One region of the Arthrobacter sp. HLT1-20 genome, then DNA from elsewhere that is predicted to be linked to it. Evidence: riboswitches for the same ligand, from Rfam matches in the RefSeq annotation. Region 1 holds a riboswitch; each other region holds the start of a gene.

Region 1 (3,978 bases):
CATTCTTGCGGGCATCGTGGTGCTGGTTGTTCCGGTGTGGACGGCGCAGTGGCTGCTGCTCATGAGCGCCATCATGCTCATCATCCTGGGCATTGTTGGCCTGGTCCGCGCGTTCACCTTCGGCAAGGCGATCTTGAAGGCCAGCTAAGCTCTACTGCATGACAGTTTTGGTATTTCTGGATCCCGTTCACCCCGCCGGCCGGCTGGCCGACGCCTCATCCCCCACCATTTTGGCAACGGATCAAGGCGTGACACGGGGGGACGGGATTTTTGAGTCCCTCCTGGCCATCAACGGCGTTCCGCGCAAAGTCCAGGCCCATCTTGACCGGCTCGCCGGTTCTGCACTGACCATGGATCTGGCAATTCCGGCCGCTGAGGCCTGGCTGGCTGCCATTACGACGGCGCTCACGGCTTACGCTGGCGGCTCGCCCGCCGAGGACCAGGCTGTGGTGAAGCTGATTGCCACCCGCGGCCCGGAGGGCAGCAACACCCCCACCGCCTGGGTGCAGGTCTCGGCCGTCTCACCGGCCCTAGCCAAGCAGCGCGACGCCGGACTGTCAGTGATCCTGTTGGAGCGCGGCTACGACAGCGACATTGCCGCCCGCGCCCCCTGGCTGCTCATGGGCGCCAAGACGCTTTCCTACGCCGTGAACATGGCCGCCCTACGCCACGCCCACAGCCTGGGTGCTGACGACGTGATCTTCACGAGCCGGGACGAGCTGGTGCTTGAGGGGCCCACCTCGTCAGTGTTGCTGGCACACATTTCCGATGACTCCGGAGTCCCCGTGAAGCGGCTCATCACCCCGCACCTGGACACGGGCATTCTGCCCGGCACCACCCAGGGCGCGCTCTTCGCCGCAGCCAAGGAGGCTGGCTGGGAATTGGGCTATGGCCCCGTCACACCGGCGGACCTCCTCGATGCCGACGCCGTCTGGCTCATCTCCAGCCTGCGCCTGCTGGCCCCCGTGAACACCATTGACGGTACGGAGATCGGTACGGCAGAAAACCGCGCACAACTCAGCGCCGAACTCAGCGCCCTGTTGGCCACAACACTCTAGGCAGCCAGGGAGGCGGCCAGCTGCGCAGCTAGGCGGCTAAGCGGTCTGCCTCCCACTGGACGGGCACCAACGGGCGGAATTTGTTGGCCAACAGGATCAACACGATAGTTGCTGCAATGAATCCCACGGCAATGAACAGGCAGGTGACGGCTACGGCGCCATAGCCTCCGTTGGCCGGATTCAGGAACGGGTAGGCATACCAGCCGGTGACGGCGCCGCGGATCAGCGAGTAGGCCAAGTAGGCCAGGGGGAACATCACAGCAATCCACAGGCTACGCAGCGGGATCGGCTTGCGCGGGGACTGGATGAGCCAGTCTGCCACCACGGCCACCGGCATCACATAGTGCAGCCAGGTGTTGATCCAGGGCAGCAGCGAGCCAAGGTCCACATCCCTGAGCAGGGTGTTGAACACCACGCCCACCAGGGCCATACATACCACTGACACGCAGCGCAAAACCTGCCACAGCGGCCCAAGCTCTCTCCCGCGCCAGGTCAAAACAGCCTCCACCAGCAGCATCACGGCGGCAAAAATGTTGCCCAGATTGGTGAAGTAGCTGAAGAAGTTCAGTAAGGGGGAGCCGTTGCCCAGGTGGATGCCCAGCTGGGTTCCCACGGCAATCAGGGTTACGGCACCGAAAGCAAAGCGGATGGCGGCAAAGGCGCGGGTCATTGTCATGCGTACATCCTGCCACTTGGCGGGGCCGCCGTGCTGTAACGCTCCCGTCATGTTCAGCCACACTGAAACATTCTTGAGCCTGCTGCGCGGGCGATGTGTTACTTTTTCAAGTAAGTAATGAGTGCCAGCGTCAAGCCCTGACTCGCTGGCCGGCAACCCTCTTTCCGGCGGGGTGCCTCAGGTGACTACTTGGCAAACCCAGCTACCCAAGCCTTAGGTTTGCAAGCGTGAACACTTCATTGCGTGCTTTACAGCCAACCCTGTGAGGCACAGCCTCCCGCTTGCAGATTTCTTGGCTTTCTTGCACTGAGGAGAACACATGTCCGCGGACGAAACACCCCTTCCCTACCGGCTCATCACCGGCCCCGATGACAAGTCCTTTTGTGAGCGCATTTCAGCAGCTCTGACCGAAGGTTACGTGCTGCACGGCGGACCGGCCGTCACCTTCGACGGCACCGCAGTCATCTGCGCCCAGGCCGTGATCCTCCCGCAGGCCATCGCCATCAGTGATGCAGCAGTTGCCACGGCCGTGGATGAGCTGGACGCCGAGCTGGAGTTCGACGGCGAGGGCATCGCATGAGCTACGCGGGAGACCTGGCCCCGGCCACAGCATGGGAGCATCTGGCAGCGGGAGCTGTGCTCCTTGACGTCCGCACCCAAGGGGAATGGGCGCACATTGGCGTCCCGGACACCTCGACGCTGAATTTTGAGCCCGTCTTCATCCAGTGGAACCTAGACAGCGGACACAACAACCCGGATTTCCTGGCGCAGCTGTTGGCGGCTGTGCCCACGGAAAAACCGCTGGTGGTGCTGTGCCGCTCCGGCGCACGTTCCATTGCTGCGGCCAACGCCGCCACGGCAGCCGGGTACACGGCCTACAACGTCCTGGAGGGCTTTGAGGGTGAGCCGGACGCCAATGGCGACCGGGTCATCAACGGCTGGAAGAACCGCAGCCTGCCCTGGCGCTAACAACGCAACGGCCAGGCCGCCGTCGAACGTCAGTCAGTCACCACCGCAAGACCAGCGAAAAAGGTAAGTCATTGAGCAACTTTAACGAGCACGCCGCCACCTGGGCGCAGGACACCCAGGCCGTGCGCGGCGGGCTTGACCGCAGCAACTTCTCCGAAACCTCCGAGGCCCTGTTCCTGAACTCGGGCTTCGTGTACGAATCGGCAGAGGCCGCCGAGCAAGCCTTCACCGGCGAGGTGGACCGGTTTGTGTACTCCCGCTACGGCAACCCGTCCGTGGCAACATTCCAGGAACGCCTGCGCCTGCTCGAGGGCAAGGAAGCCTGCTTTGCCACTGCCTCGGGCATGTCCGCCGTCTTCACGGCACTGGGCGCCTTGCTGGCGGCCGGGGACAGGGTGGTTGCCTCACGGTCACTCTTTGGCTCGTGCTTTGTCATCCTGAACGAGTTGTTGCCGCGGTGGGGTGTGGAAACCGTGTTCGTGGACGGCCCGGATCTGGACCAGTGGCGCGAGGCCCTCAGCGTGCCCACCACTGCCGTGTTCTTTGAGTCCCCGTCAAACCCCATGCAGGAAATCATCGATCTGCAGGCCGTGTGCGATCTTGCCCATGCCGCGGGCGCACAAGTGGTGGCCGACAACGTGTTCGCCACGCCCCTGCTGCAGCGGTGTGGCGATTTTGGCGCGGACATCATTGTGTACTCCGGCACCAAACACATTGACGGCCAGGGTCGTGTGCTGGGCGGTGCCATCCTGGGCAGCAAGGAATTCATCGACGGCCCCGTCAAAAATTTGATGCGACACACGGGTCCCGCGTTGTCGGCGTTCAACGCCTGGGTGCTGACCAAGGGCTTGGAAACCATGAATCTGCGCGTCACGCATTCGTGCAACAACGCCCTGGTCCTGGGCGAGTTCCTCGAGCGGCAGCCCCAGGTGAGCCGCGTGCTGTACCCGCACCTGCCATCCCATCCGCAGTACGAGTTGGCCAGGAAGCAGATGAAGGCCGGTGGCACGGTGCTGACCTTTGAATTGGCGCAGCCGGCTGCCGGAACCACCAAGGATGCGGCGTTTGCGCTGCTCAATGCCCTGGCCATCATTGATATTTCCAATAATTTGGGCGACGCCAAGTCCCTGATCACCCACCCGGCCACAACAACGCACCGGGCCATGGGCGCGGAGGCGCGTGCGGCCATTGGCCTGGGCGACGGCTTCCTGCGTTTGTCGGTGGGCCTGGAGGATGTGGACGATCTGAAGCGGGATCTGGCGCAGGCGTTGGCCG
Region 2 (3,978 bases), on a different contig from region 1:
GTTTCTGCCAGGGGCGGCCGGGACCGTTCAAGAGATCTTCCAGGACGCCTGCGAAAACTACTATGCGGCCGAAACCGCCGTGGCCCCGATGATCCTTGTGGGGCGCAGCTACTGGGAAAACGAGCTGCCCGTCGTGCCCCTGTTGGCTGCCCTCGCGAAGGGGCGGGCCATGGACGGCATGCTCCATGTGGTGGATTCAGTGGAAGAAGCCTGCGCCCTCCTCGCCACCACCTAGAAGTAGCCCGCAGAAAACGCCGAAAATCGCGGGTTTGGAAGTGATTCTCGGCGTTTTCTGCGGGCCAGTTGTGGAGGGAGGCTAACCCACAACTGTGCCGAAGACCAGTCCCAGGATGTAGGTTGCTGCCGCTGCGCCCATGCCGATCGCGAGCTGGCGCAGGCCACGCCACAGCGGCGACGCCCCCGACAGCAGGCCAACCACCGCGCCCGTGCCCAGGAGCGCAATGCCCACCAAAACGCAGGACAGCACCAAGGCGCCCATGCCCGTCATACCAAACAGGAACGGCAGGATGGGGATGATGGCTCCGGAGGCAAAGAAGCAGAAACTGGATCCGGCGGCTCCCCAGGCGGTGCCCAGGGTTTCGTGGCTGTCGGCCGCTTCAAACTGATCGGGCTGCAGTGACAAGCTGGGATCGCAGTCGCAGCTGAACTGGCCCATGCGTTCGGCGGCCCTGTGCTCGGCCACTTCGCGGGACATGCCGCGGGCCAGGTAGACCAGCACCAGTTCATTGTTTTCCAGGTCCAGCGAAGCGGCGGCGGAGAGTGTGATCTGGGTGGGCTGGGAGGCATCCAGCAACTCGCGTTGGGAGCGAACCGAAACAAATTCCCCGGCACCCATGGACAAGGCTCCAGCCAGCAGGCCGGCAATGCCGCTGAACAACACCACCTGGCTGCCCACACCGGTGGCGGCCATGCCCATGACCAGGGAAAGGTTACTGACAAGGCCGTCGTTGGCACCAAAAACGGCTGCCCGGAAGGAACCGGAAAGCCTGTTGCGGCCACGGGCGGCCAAGCCCCGAATGACCTCTTCGTGGATGGATTCATCGGCTGCCATGGCGTCCGTGGCGTCGGCGTCGGTGGCGTAGGGGGATCTGGACTCAGCCCGTTGGGCCAGTGCTAAGACAAACACCGAGCCAAAACGCCGCGCCAGCAATCCCAAGAGCTGGTTGCGCAATGACGGGCGTAGGGGCGGGTTGGCATGCTCGCCCAGCAGGTTCAGCCAATGCTGCTCATGCCTGCCCTCGGCAGCGGCCAAGGCCGTCAGGATGGTTTTTTCCTCGCCGGTGCGGCGACTGGCCAGGTCACGGTAGACGGCGGCCTCGGCTCGCTCGTCGGCCAGATATTGGCGCCAGCGCTTGATTTGCGCGGGGCTCGGATTGCTTGTTGACACTGGGGATCTCCTCGGCTCAGCCCCTACTGTAGCCCGGATTTCAGCGGTTTTTCGGCCGGTTCCCCTAGCGAAAAATTTTAGGTGTGCCGCAACGTGGCCGCCACTTCAATCGCCATTCTTGGCATTCCCCGCACCGGCGAACTCGCATAGGCTCTAGTCTTAGCGGCGGCGCACAGTGCGGCCGCGGACCGGAAGGCGGCGTCGAGCATGGAAGTCCAGTTTCCGATGATGACGGGGGACCCGCAGGACTGCGGCGTCCTTATTCAATGGCGCGCGCCCGACGGCAGCACCGTGGTCGCCTACCAGGTCATCGCCGAGGTCACGATCGAGAAGTTCGACGCCGAGATCAACGCCCCCTCAGCCGGCACCTTGTGCTGGCGGGTCCAGGAGGGTGACGAAGTGGCTCAGGGCGCCATCATCGCCACGATCGAGTAGGCCCTGTGGGTGCAGTCAGTAGCGGTCGAGCTTGAAGCCCAGCCGGCGGCCAGCGCGCGAACCCGTCTGCGCCACCGTGACCACCAGCGTTCCGAGCTCGGCGATCCAGTGCGCGGGCCGAACAGCCGTCGCCAGGGCTTCCACCAGCAGAACTGGGTCAGCGGAGAAGTAGGCGCGGTGCCCGGCCGGGGTGAAGAAGTTGACGGTGCCCAGATTCACGTCCACGGCGGGCAGAACCGGAATGCCGTGGGGGTTGGTGGGGGTCTTGGCGCGCTGTGCAGGGGCAACGGAGATGAAAGTCATGGCGGGGCCTTTGTGATTGCTCTTGCCCGCGGATCCAGTCACCGCCGGCCGCTTCCTCATCCGAGCCACCCTGTGAACATGGGGTTGGCGTGCGACCAGTCGGAGCTTGGCATCGCATCTCTTGAAGCTGTCCCTCACATTACTCCCAAAACGTACGGGGGTGGGGGGGGGTGTCATACCTTCCTCCACCCCCCGCCGTCGCACCTTAAAGCAAAACTGACCCGCAGAAATCGACGAAAATCGCGTCAAAAACGCATTTTTCGTCGATTTCTGCGGGTCAGTTGGAAAAACGGAGGCTACTTCTGCAGCTGCGCAGGCACATCTTCCGGGTTGGAATCCGTGGCTGCGGCTGCCAGGCGGTCGTCCCAGGCCTTGCGGATGTGGGCCGGCGTGACGGGTGTCAGCAGGGAGACAACCACGTAAACCAGCAGCGAGGCACCCAAGCCGTAGTAGATGGGTTCGTTGGCGTAGATGCCGTCAACGCTGTGGATGACGTTGGTGGCGTACAGGACCAGCAGGACCACTGTCACCACGCAGCCCACAGACATGGACCAGGCGGCGCCCAGGCCGGTTCCGCGGCGCCAGGCCAGGCCACCGATGATGGCAACCAGGAGGCCGCCCACCAGGATGTCGTAGGCGATGGTCAGGGCGAACACCACGTCGTTGACAACAATGGAGATCAACACGACCAGCACGCCCAGGATCAGCACGTACCAACGGTTGGCGTTGACGTCGTGCTCCGGGTTTTCGGTGTCGGAGGTGTCGATCGTCTTGCCGAACCAGCTGGCCACGAAGGGCACAACATCCTTGCGGGCAACGGTTGCTGCGGCAATGAGTGAGCCTGATGCTGTGGACATCATGGCGGCGACGGCAGCGGCCATGACGATGCCGCCGATGCCCATGGGCAGGAGCTGGGTGGCGACCTCCGCGTAGACAACGTCCTTGCCGAGGTTGGCGACGTCAATGGTGGGCAGAGCCACGTAGGCGGCCATACCGATCAGGGCGCCAGCCACACCGTAGAGGATGCAGTAGATGCCGGCGGTGGCGCCGCCCCAACGGGCCACCTGGGGGTCGCGGGCGGTGAACACGCGCTGCCAGATGTCCTGGCCGATGAGAAGGCCCAGGGTGTAAACCACAAAGTACGTGATGATGGTCTGGACGCCGATGCCGTCCCACTGGAAGAAGCTCGCGTCAACACGCTCCTTGATGCCGCCCAAGCCGCCGGCTGCGTTCCAGGCGAAGGGAAGCATGAGGAAGAAGATACCCACGGTCTTGATGACAAACTGGACCTGGTCGGCCAAGGTGATGGACCACATGCCGCCAATGGTCGAGTACAGCAGCACGATGGCGCCACCCACTGCGATGGCCAGCCACCTGTCCCAGCCGAACAGCACCACAAAGATGGTGGCGTAGGCGCCGGTGGAGGTTGCCGAGATCATGATGGTGTACGCCAGCATGACGATGCCGGAGATCTTGGTGGTCTCCTGGCCGTAGCGCAGGCTCAGCATTTGCGAGACCGTGTAGATCTTGAGCTTTTGGATGGTGGGTGCGAACAGCAGGCTCAGCAAGAGCACGCCAACACCGATGGCCACAACCAGCCACATGCCGGAGATGCCGAACTTGTAGCCAAGCCCCACACCTCCCACTGTGGAAGCGCCACCGAGGACGACGGCGGCCATGGTTCCGGTGTAGAGGAAGGGGCCCAGCCGGCGTCCGGCGACGAGGAAGTCGCTGTTATTCTTAGTGCGCGATTTTCCCCACCAACCAAAGGCCAGCATGGCCACCAAATATATGACAACTATGGCGACGTTTAAGTCCACGAGATGCTCCAG
Region 3 (3,978 bases), on a different contig from region 1:
TGGTGTCCTCGCCACCTTGGGCCTGGCGACCAAAGCGTGACTCCATCTCAGTTTCCGAGCGGTAGTTGATGTGGGCAATCCGCCGGGCCAGTCCCAAGCCCGAGGTGGGGGCTGCGCCGTCGTAATAATCCCCGCCGGCAAAGTTGGGGTCTTGGCGGATGGCGAGGGTCTGCGTCTGGGCAAAGGCGATTTGCTCAGCCGTGCTGGCAGCGCAAGCCGCCACCACGGCGCAGCGCTGCACCCGCTCCGGGTAACTCGCCGCCCACTCCAGGGCACGTGCACCGCCCATGGAACCGCCAATGACGGCGTGCCACAGCTTCACGCCCAGCTTGTCGGCCAGGCGCGCCTCGGCGTGGACCGAGTCCCGGATGGTGACGAAGGGGAAGCGGGAACCGTACGGCTTGCCGTCGCCGGCGATGCTGGAGGGGCCGGTGGTGCCGTAGCAGCCGCCGAGCATGTTGGCGCACACCACAAAGTACTTGTTGGTGTCGATGACTTCCCCGGGGCCCACCAGGCCTTCCCACCAGCCGTCTTCCTCGGATTCGCCGCGACTCACGTGGGTGCTGCCGGTCAGGGCGTGCTGGATGAGGACGGCATTGTCGCCCGCCTCATTCAGCGTGCCCCAGCATTCAAAGGCCATGGTGACCGAAGGCAGTGATCCCCCGGCTTCCAAGGGCAGTGCGCCGATCTCAAGAGAGCGCAGCACACCGCCGCCCTGGCCCACGGCTGCGGAGAATTCCTCTCCCACGGGTGTGGCCTCCACGGAGGCAAAGCCCGGCGCCAAAACGCTGTTTTCCTCCGTGCGTTCCACGGCGATCACGCTAATTTTGCTGCGCGGAATCCGGCTTCGAGGTCGGCAAGGATGTCTGCGATGTTCTCAATGCCTACGGAGAGGCGGACCAGTCCGGGGCGCACGCCGGCAGCCAGCTGCTGCTCCGGTGAAAGCTGCGCATGCGTGGTCGACGCCGGGTGGATGACCAGGGAGCGCACGTCGCCAATGTTGGCCACGTGTGAGTGCAGTTCCAAACCATCAACAAAGCGCTTGCCAGCTTCGGCACCGCCCTTGATGTCAAAGGCGATGACGGCGCCGGTGCCCTTGGGACCGTACTTGCGGCCACGCTCAAACCAGGGGCTGGAGGGGATTCCCGCGTAGGCCACGGCGTCCACGTTCTCGTTCTGCTCAAGCCATTCTGCAACGGCAACCGCGTTGCTGACATGGCGCTCCACACGCAGGCTGAGCGTCTCGATGCCCTGGGCAATGAGGAAGGCGTTGAACGGTGCCACGGCCGAGCCGAGGTCGCGCAGCAGCTGCACGCGAGCCTTGAGGATGTAGGCCAAGTTGGCACCGAGCGCGCTGCCAACACCCAAGTCGCGGGCGTACACCAGGCCGTTGTAGGTGACATCCGGGGTGTTGAAGCCGGGGAATTTCTCCGGGTTGGTGGCGAAGTCGAACTTGCCGCCGTCGACAATCACGCCCGCGATGGCGCTGCCGTGGCCGCCCAGGTACTTGGTGGCGGAGTGGATGACAATGTCGGCACCCCATTCCAGCGGGCGGATCAGGTACGGAGTCGCCAAGGTGTTGTCCACCAGCAACGGCACGCCGGCCTCGTGGGCAATGGCGCTGATGTTCTCAATGTCCAGGACGTCCTGGCGCGGGTTGGAGACAACCTCGCCAAAGAATGCCTTGGTGTTGGGGCGGACGGCAGCGCGCCATTCGTCCAGGTTGTCGGGGTCGGAGACGAACGTGACCTCAATGCCGAGCTTCTTCAGGCTGTGCGCGAACAAGTTGTACGTGCCGCCGTAGATGCTGGGGCTGGAAACAATGTGATCGCCGGCCTCCGCCAGGTTCAAGATGGCGAACGTGGTTGCTGCCTGGCCGGAGGCGAGCAGCAGTGCCGCCACGCCGCCTTCCAAGCTGGCAATGCGCTGTTCGACGGCGTCCTGGGTGGGGTTGCCGATGCGGGTGTAGATCGGCTCCAGTTCAGCCAGGGCAAACCGTGCGGCTGCGCTTTCGGCGGAGGGGAAAACAAACGATGTTGTCTGGTAGATGGGCAGGGCGCGTGCACCTGTGGTGACGTCCGGCTCCTGGCCTACGTGGATCTGACGGGTTTCAAATGACCAACCGTTGCTCATGGTTGAGTTCCTTCACACTAGAGGCCTGCGCCAAAAAACCCTCCGACGCAGCATGCGTGAAGGGCCTTAGACTCGATGGCCCGCGCTTGCACTGGAACCGGGCGGCTCAGTGCCAGGTCTTCACCCGGGGCACCCCACCGCGGAAGGAGGGTTGCCGGTCAGCGAGCCGGGGCTTGTCGCTGACACTCATGACCTACATCCAGTGTGGAAGATCCGTTCATGCGCCGCAAGATTGTGACGAGTTTATGACCTTGGCCGAACATGTGCTTGAAATTTGCGCCAAAAAGTGGCACCAGCTGAACTTATGAGAAATCCGGCCGCGGTGACTACGCAGATAACGCCCTCTCAACGTGCTGAGAGGGCGTTATGTGCGTAGTCACGGGGCAAGAAGGCCCGCGCGGCGCAAAGCCTCGGCCATGGCCGTGTTTGCCGACGGCGGAGGAGTTGCGGGGCGTCCGGCACGGTCGCCGCCTCGTCCCTGGGCGCCTTGCCCCTGGGGGCCAGGTTGGGCTCCCCCAGTCCGGGACTGCTCGCCGCCGCTGGGTGCGGGCCGCCCGGAGGCACGGACACCGGAAGGGCGGGAGCCGGCGTCGCGCTTGCCCCCTGCGTTGGCATCAGAAGCGGCGTCATCCAGTCGCAGGGTGAGCGAGATGCGCTTGCGCTCCGGCTCCACCTCCAGGACCTTCACACGCACCACCTGGCCCGATTTAACCACCGCGTGCGGGTCCGAGACAAAGGAGTTGCTCATGGCCGAGACGTGCACCAGCCCGTCCTGGTGCACGCCAATGTCCACGAACGCGCCAAACGCGGCCACGTTGGAGACCGTCCCCTCCAGGATCATGCCGGGGCGAAGGTCGGTGATCTTCTCAATGCCGTCGGTGAAGGTGGCCGTTTCGAAGCGGGGGCGGGGGTCGCGGCCGGGCTTTTGCAGCTCGGCCACAATGTCGGCAACCGTGGGCAGGCCGAAGGTGCCATCCACAAAGTCGGCCGGGTTGACGGCGGCCACGGCGGCAACGCCCGCGGAAATCTCTGTTGACGTGGCGCCCACCGTGGCAAGGATCTTGCGGGCCACGCCGTAAGCCTCGGGGTGCACGCTGGAGGCGTCCAACGGCTCCGCTCCCCCGGTGATGCGCAGGAATCCGGCGCATTGTTCAAACGCCTTGGGTCCAAGCCGGGCCACCTTGAGCAGCTCGCGACGCTTGTTGAAGGGGCCGTGCTCGTTTCTGTGGGCCACAATGTTTTCACTCAAAAGAGGTCCGACGCCGGCCACCCTCGCCAGCAGGGCCGGCGAGGCGGTGTTCAGGTCCACGCCCACCGCGTTCACGCAGTCCTCAACCACGGCGTCCAGAGAGCGTTCCAGCTTGGCCGGGGTGAGGTCGTGCTGGTACTGGCCCACGCCGATCGATTTGGGATCGATCTTCACCAGCTCGGCCAGCGGATCCTGCAGCCGGCGGGCAATGGAGACGGCACCGCGTAGGGAAACATCCATGCCGGGCAGTTCGGCACTGGCCAGCGCCGAGGCCGAATACACGGAGGCGCCGGCCTCGGAGACAACCAGCTTGATGACCTTACTGTCCTGGTTGAGGCGCTTGAGCTCGGCGACAAGTTCGGCGGCCAATTTGTCCGTCTCCCGGCTGGCAGTGCCGTTGCCAATGGCAATCAGCTCAACGCCATGCTTGGTGGCCAGGGCCACCAAGGTGGCGAGGGATTCGTTCCACTTGCGGGCGGGCGCGTGCGGGTAGATGGTTTCCGTTGCTGCAACCTTGCCGGTGCCGTCCACCACGGCAACCTTGACGCCTGTGCGCAGCCCCGGGTCAAGGCCCAGGGTTGCGCGGTTTCCGGCCG
Region 4 (3,978 bases), on a different contig from region 1:
GTACGAGGAGGCCGTCATTGGCCGCATTGTCACGGTTGACCGCGGGCGCTACACAGCCATCATCGATGAGAATGAGCCCACCGAACGCACCTTGATAGCCGCCAGGGCCCGGGAACTGCGGCGCAATCCCGTGGTGGCTGGCGACTTTGTCGCGCTGGTGGGCGATGTCACGGGCAGGCCGGATACGCTAGCCCGGTTGGTCCGGATCGAGGAGCGCCGGACGCTGCTGCGCCGTAGCGCCGATGACACCGACCCTGTGGAGCGGGCCGTGGTGGCCAATGCCGACCAGCTGGTCATTGTGGTGGCTGCTGCCAACCCCGAGCCCCGCACCGGCTTCATCGACAGAGCCCTAGTGGCCGCCTACGACGCCGGCATTGCGCCGTTGCTGTTGATCACCAAAACGGATATCAAGGATCCTTCCGAGTTGCTCGCCAACTACGAGCACCTGGATATGACTGTCATCATCAGCCGGACGGCGGCCGACGGCGCCTCAGGCATCGACGCTCGCAGCGACGACGGCGATTCGGCCCTGTTGGCCGGCGGCGCCGTGGAGCAGCTGCACAGCTACCTCGACGGCAAGGTCAGCGTCATGGTGGGCCACTCCGGTGTGGGCAAATCCACCATGGTGAACGCCTTGACGGGTTCGCGGCGGGCCACGGGCGGCGTCAACGCTGTCACGGGCCGTGGGCGCCACACGTCCTCGTCGGCGCTTGCTCTGCGCATCGAGGACGGCAAACCCGGCTCCTGGATCATCGACACCCCCGGCATCCGTTCCTTCGGGCTGGCCCATGTGAACCCGGACCGGATCCTGCAGGCCTTCCCGGACCTGCAGCCCGGCACCGACGACTGCGAACGTGGTTGCAAGCATGACACTGCCGCAGTGAACTGCGGACTGGACCCCTATGTGGCCGCCGGGCTCGCGGGCGACGCCGGAGCCGCCCGCCTTGCCTCGCTGCGCCGCCTACTAGGCACCAGCGACAGGACAGAGGGCCGCGCTGCCGAGAAGGAACTGGGCATCATCGAGTAATCCCCACCTGGTTCGACGCCTGCGCACCCTACCCGGCCTATGTGGCGCCACTCTTGAAGTGGCGCCACATTCGTCAACAACCACGCGTAGGCGTACAACCGAGCATCATCAGCGGGCCCGAGGGCGTCGGAACCGGTGTTTGGCCCAAACCGCGATAGCGTGATGTACATGACGATTGAACCCCAGACGTACAACGACGACCTCCGCCTGGCCCATGTTCTGGCGGACAGCGTGGATTCGCTGACCATGGCCCGTTTCAAGGCCCTTGACCTGGAAATTGAGACGAAGCCGGACCTGACGCCCGTAACGGATGCCGACAAGGCCGCCGAGGAGTCGATCCGCAGCCAGCTGGCCCGGGTCCGTCCGCGCGATGCCGTGCTGGGCGAGGAGTTTGGCAGCACGGGCCATGGAACGCGGCGCTGGATCATCGACCCCATTGATGGCACCAAGAACTTTGTGCGCGGCGTGCCTGTCTGGGCCACGCTGATTGCCCTCGTGGATGAAGGCCGTCCCGTGGTGGGCTTGGTCAGCGCCCCCGCCCTGGGCAAACGGTGGTGGGCTGCCGAGGGAACCGGCGCGTACATGGGCAAGTCCCTGGCCGCGGCCACCCGCATTCGCGTCTCCAATGTTGCCGAGCTCAAGGACGCCTCACTGTCCTACTCATCGCTGAGCGGTTGGGCCGAGCGGGGCAACCGCGATGAGTTCATTGCCCTGACCGACGACGTCTGGCGCACCCGTGCGTACGGCGATTTCTGGTCATACTGCATGGTGGCCGAGGGCAGCGTGGACATTGCCTGCGAGCCCGAACTCAACCTGTACGACATGGCCGCCCTGGTGCCGATCGTGACGGAGGCTGGCGGCCGCTTTACCTCCCTGGAGGGCGCTGACGGCCCCTTTGGCGGCAACGCCCTAGCCACAAATTCCATCCTGCACACAGAGGTTTTGCAGCGCCTGAATCCCAATTGGGATGACCTGCTGGGCTGATCCAAGGCATTTGGCTCAAGCGTATTAAGTACGACGGCGGCTTCCGCCGTCGTTCTTTTTGCCCGCCTCCCGCTGGCCTGCAGGCAGCCTCCGGGCAGCCTCCGGGCAGCCCGGCGGTAACGCTGCGTTCATGACGTAACAAATGCGGGAAGCAATTTCTTGGGCTAATCTTTTTGGCATAGGTCACGAGTGCCAGCGCTAAACCCCGGTTTGCTGGCCGGCAACCCTCCTTTCGCGGCGGGGTGCCCCGGGTGACGACCTGGCCAGGCCGGAGCGGTCATGGCAAGCGCGGACTCCTTGGCTCCTCCAAGGGTCCAAAGGTGTCAAAGGAATTACCCATGAGCTACGCCCTTTTGGAAAAAACTTCCCTCGCAGAGTCCCCTCTTCTGCCCGTGGTGGGCCAGGAATTGGCCGCCCCCCTGATCCAGGGCGGGCATGTGCGCTACGCCAACCTCGACTACGCCGCCTCAGCCCCTGCCATTGAGGAAGTTGCCGCCCACCTGAACGAGGTCCTGCCGTACTACGCCAGCGTGCACCGCGGCGCAGGGTTTGCCTCCCAGGTCAGCACCTCCGTGTACGAAAATGCCCGCAGAATTGTGGCCAGCTTTGTGGGCGCCCGTCCCGATGACACAGTCATTTTCACGCGCCACACAACGGATTCCCTGAACCTTTTGGCCGGCTGTGTGCAAAGCATCCTGACCCAGAGGGGCTTCACCGAGGGCCGCTCCAACGCCCACGGCGAGGTCCTATACCTGGACATCGAACACCACGCCAACCTGTTGCCGTGGCAGGCACTGCCCCACCGTTCGGTGGTGGCCGCGGATTCCATCGCAGCAACCCTGGCCCGCGTGGAGACCCAGTTGCGGGCCGGAAACGTGCTCTTGCTGGCCGTCACGGGCGCCTCCAATGTCACCGGCGAGGTGCTGCCGGTCAACGAGCTGGCAGCCCTGGCCCACCACTATGGGGCCCGTATTGTGGTTGATGCGGCGCAGCTGGCCCCGCACCGCCGGATTGATCTGGCGGCCAGCGGCATCGACTACCTGGCCTTCTCCGGCCACAAGCTGTACGCCCCCTTCGGCTCGGGTGTCCTGGTTGGCCGTGCGGACTGGCTCGACGCCGGCAAGCCGCATTTGGCCGGCGGCGGGGCCGTGCGTGAAGTCCGGCTCGAATCAACCAGCTGGAGTGACGGCCCGGCACGCCACGAGGCCGGCTCCCCCAACGTGCTGGGCGCCGCCACCCTGGCCAAAGCGGCCGCAGCCCTGGCGGCGCTCGACGCACACGACTGGCACAGCCACGAGCAGCAGCTGCGCGGGCATCTGGTGGCCGGTTTCGCCGCGATTGAGGGCGTCAACGTCCATTCGCTGTTCACCGATTCCGCGGACTACCCGGAGTGCGGCAGCATCGGCGTGGTGAACTTTTCCGTCACCGGGTACGACGCCGGTTTGGTCGCCGCGTACTTGTCGGCCGAGCACGGCGTGGGCGTGCGCGACGGCAAGTTTTGCGCGCACCCGCTGTTGAACCGTTTGGGTTTGCCCTCGGGTTCATTGCGCGCCAGCTTTGGCGTGGGGTCCCGGCTTGAGGACGCGCAGCGCCTGATCAACGGCGTGGCCGCCCTGCTGCGCGACGGCCTCGGCTGGGACTACGTGGTTGACGCCGGCCGTTGGGTCCCCGCCAACGATAACCGCGAGTACCCGCACTGGGCTCCAAACACCCCGGGCACCGCCGGCGCAGCCCCCTGCAACACCTGAGCCACGCACCCGCTCCCCCGGGGTAAAGTTGAACGGGCAAAACGGCACAACTTTATGGGAGCACCATGGCAGGGGTAGGCGGACCGGTCTTCGACGAGGAGCGGCGCAAACATATGGCTGCGGCATTTCTGGAGGGCGGAAGCCATTACCACCAGGTCCGCCCCAGCTACCCCGGCGATTCCCTTGACTGGTTGATCGCCGGCTCCCCCCGCCCCATCC

What was found. A riboswitch is a leader RNA that binds a small molecule or an ion and turns the genes downstream of it on or off. The one in region 1 is predicted to bind S-adenosylmethionine.
Region 2: it holds a riboswitch for S-adenosylmethionine, as region 1 does, so the genes downstream of both, ACX80Q_RS14665 (hypothetical protein) here and ACX80Q_RS02335 (DUF1737 domain-containing protein) in region 1, are expected to answer to the same signal.
Region 3: it holds a riboswitch for S-adenosylmethionine, as region 1 does, so the genes downstream of both, ACX80Q_RS11820 (bifunctional o-acetylhomoserine/o-acetylserine sulfhydrylase) here and ACX80Q_RS02335 (DUF1737 domain-containing protein) in region 1, are expected to answer to the same signal.
Region 4: it holds a riboswitch for S-adenosylmethionine, as region 1 does, so the genes downstream of both, ACX80Q_RS15065 (aminotransferase class V-fold PLP-dependent enzyme) here and ACX80Q_RS02335 (DUF1737 domain-containing protein) in region 1, are expected to answer to the same signal.

Annotation. Positions count from the first base shown of each region.
Region 1 covers NZ_JBTNDR010000002.1:230,143-234,120, forward strand. Annotated here, with positions in the region: gene ACX80Q_RS02320 (HdeD family acid-resistance protein) at 1-148, shown strand, start outside; gene ACX80Q_RS02325 (aminodeoxychorismate lyase) at 159-1,058, shown strand; gene ACX80Q_RS02330 (Pr6Pr family membrane protein) at 1,087-1,734, opposite strand; SAM riboswitch class IV at 1,848-1,968, shown strand; gene ACX80Q_RS02335 (DUF1737 domain-containing protein) at 2,054-2,314, shown strand; gene ACX80Q_RS02340 (rhodanese-like domain-containing protein) at 2,311-2,703, shown strand; gene ACX80Q_RS02345 (O-succinylhomoserine sulfhydrylase) at 2,775-3,978, shown strand, end outside.
Region 2 covers NZ_JBTNDR010000031.1:29,278-33,255, forward strand. Annotated here, with positions in the region: gene ACX80Q_RS14650 (LOG family protein) at 1-235, shown strand, start outside; gene ACX80Q_RS14655 (VIT1/CCC1 transporter family protein) at 317-1,408, opposite strand; gene ACX80Q_RS14660 (biotin/lipoyl-containing protein) at 1,616-1,843, shown strand; gene ACX80Q_RS14665 (hypothetical protein) at 1,859-2,146, opposite strand; SAM riboswitch class IV at 2,160-2,273, opposite strand; gene ACX80Q_RS14670 (sodium:solute symporter family protein) at 2,443-3,924, opposite strand.
Region 3 covers NZ_JBTNDR010000020.1:18,141-22,118, reverse strand. Annotated here, with positions in the region: gene metX (homoserine O-acetyltransferase MetX) at 1-748, opposite strand, end outside; gene ACX80Q_RS11820 (bifunctional o-acetylhomoserine/o-acetylserine sulfhydrylase) at 817-2,133, opposite strand; SAM riboswitch class IV at 2,211-2,327, opposite strand; gene ACX80Q_RS11815 (Tex family protein) at 2,510-3,978, opposite strand, start outside.
Region 4 covers NZ_JBTNDR010000033.1:11,938-15,915, forward strand. Annotated here, with positions in the region: gene rsgA (ribosome small subunit-dependent GTPase A) at 1-1,027, shown strand, start outside; gene hisN (histidinol-phosphatase) at 1,196-2,011, shown strand; SAM riboswitch class IV at 2,193-2,306, shown strand; gene ACX80Q_RS15065 (aminotransferase class V-fold PLP-dependent enzyme) at 2,350-3,759, shown strand; gene ACX80Q_RS15070 (class I SAM-dependent methyltransferase) at 3,825-3,978, shown strand, end outside.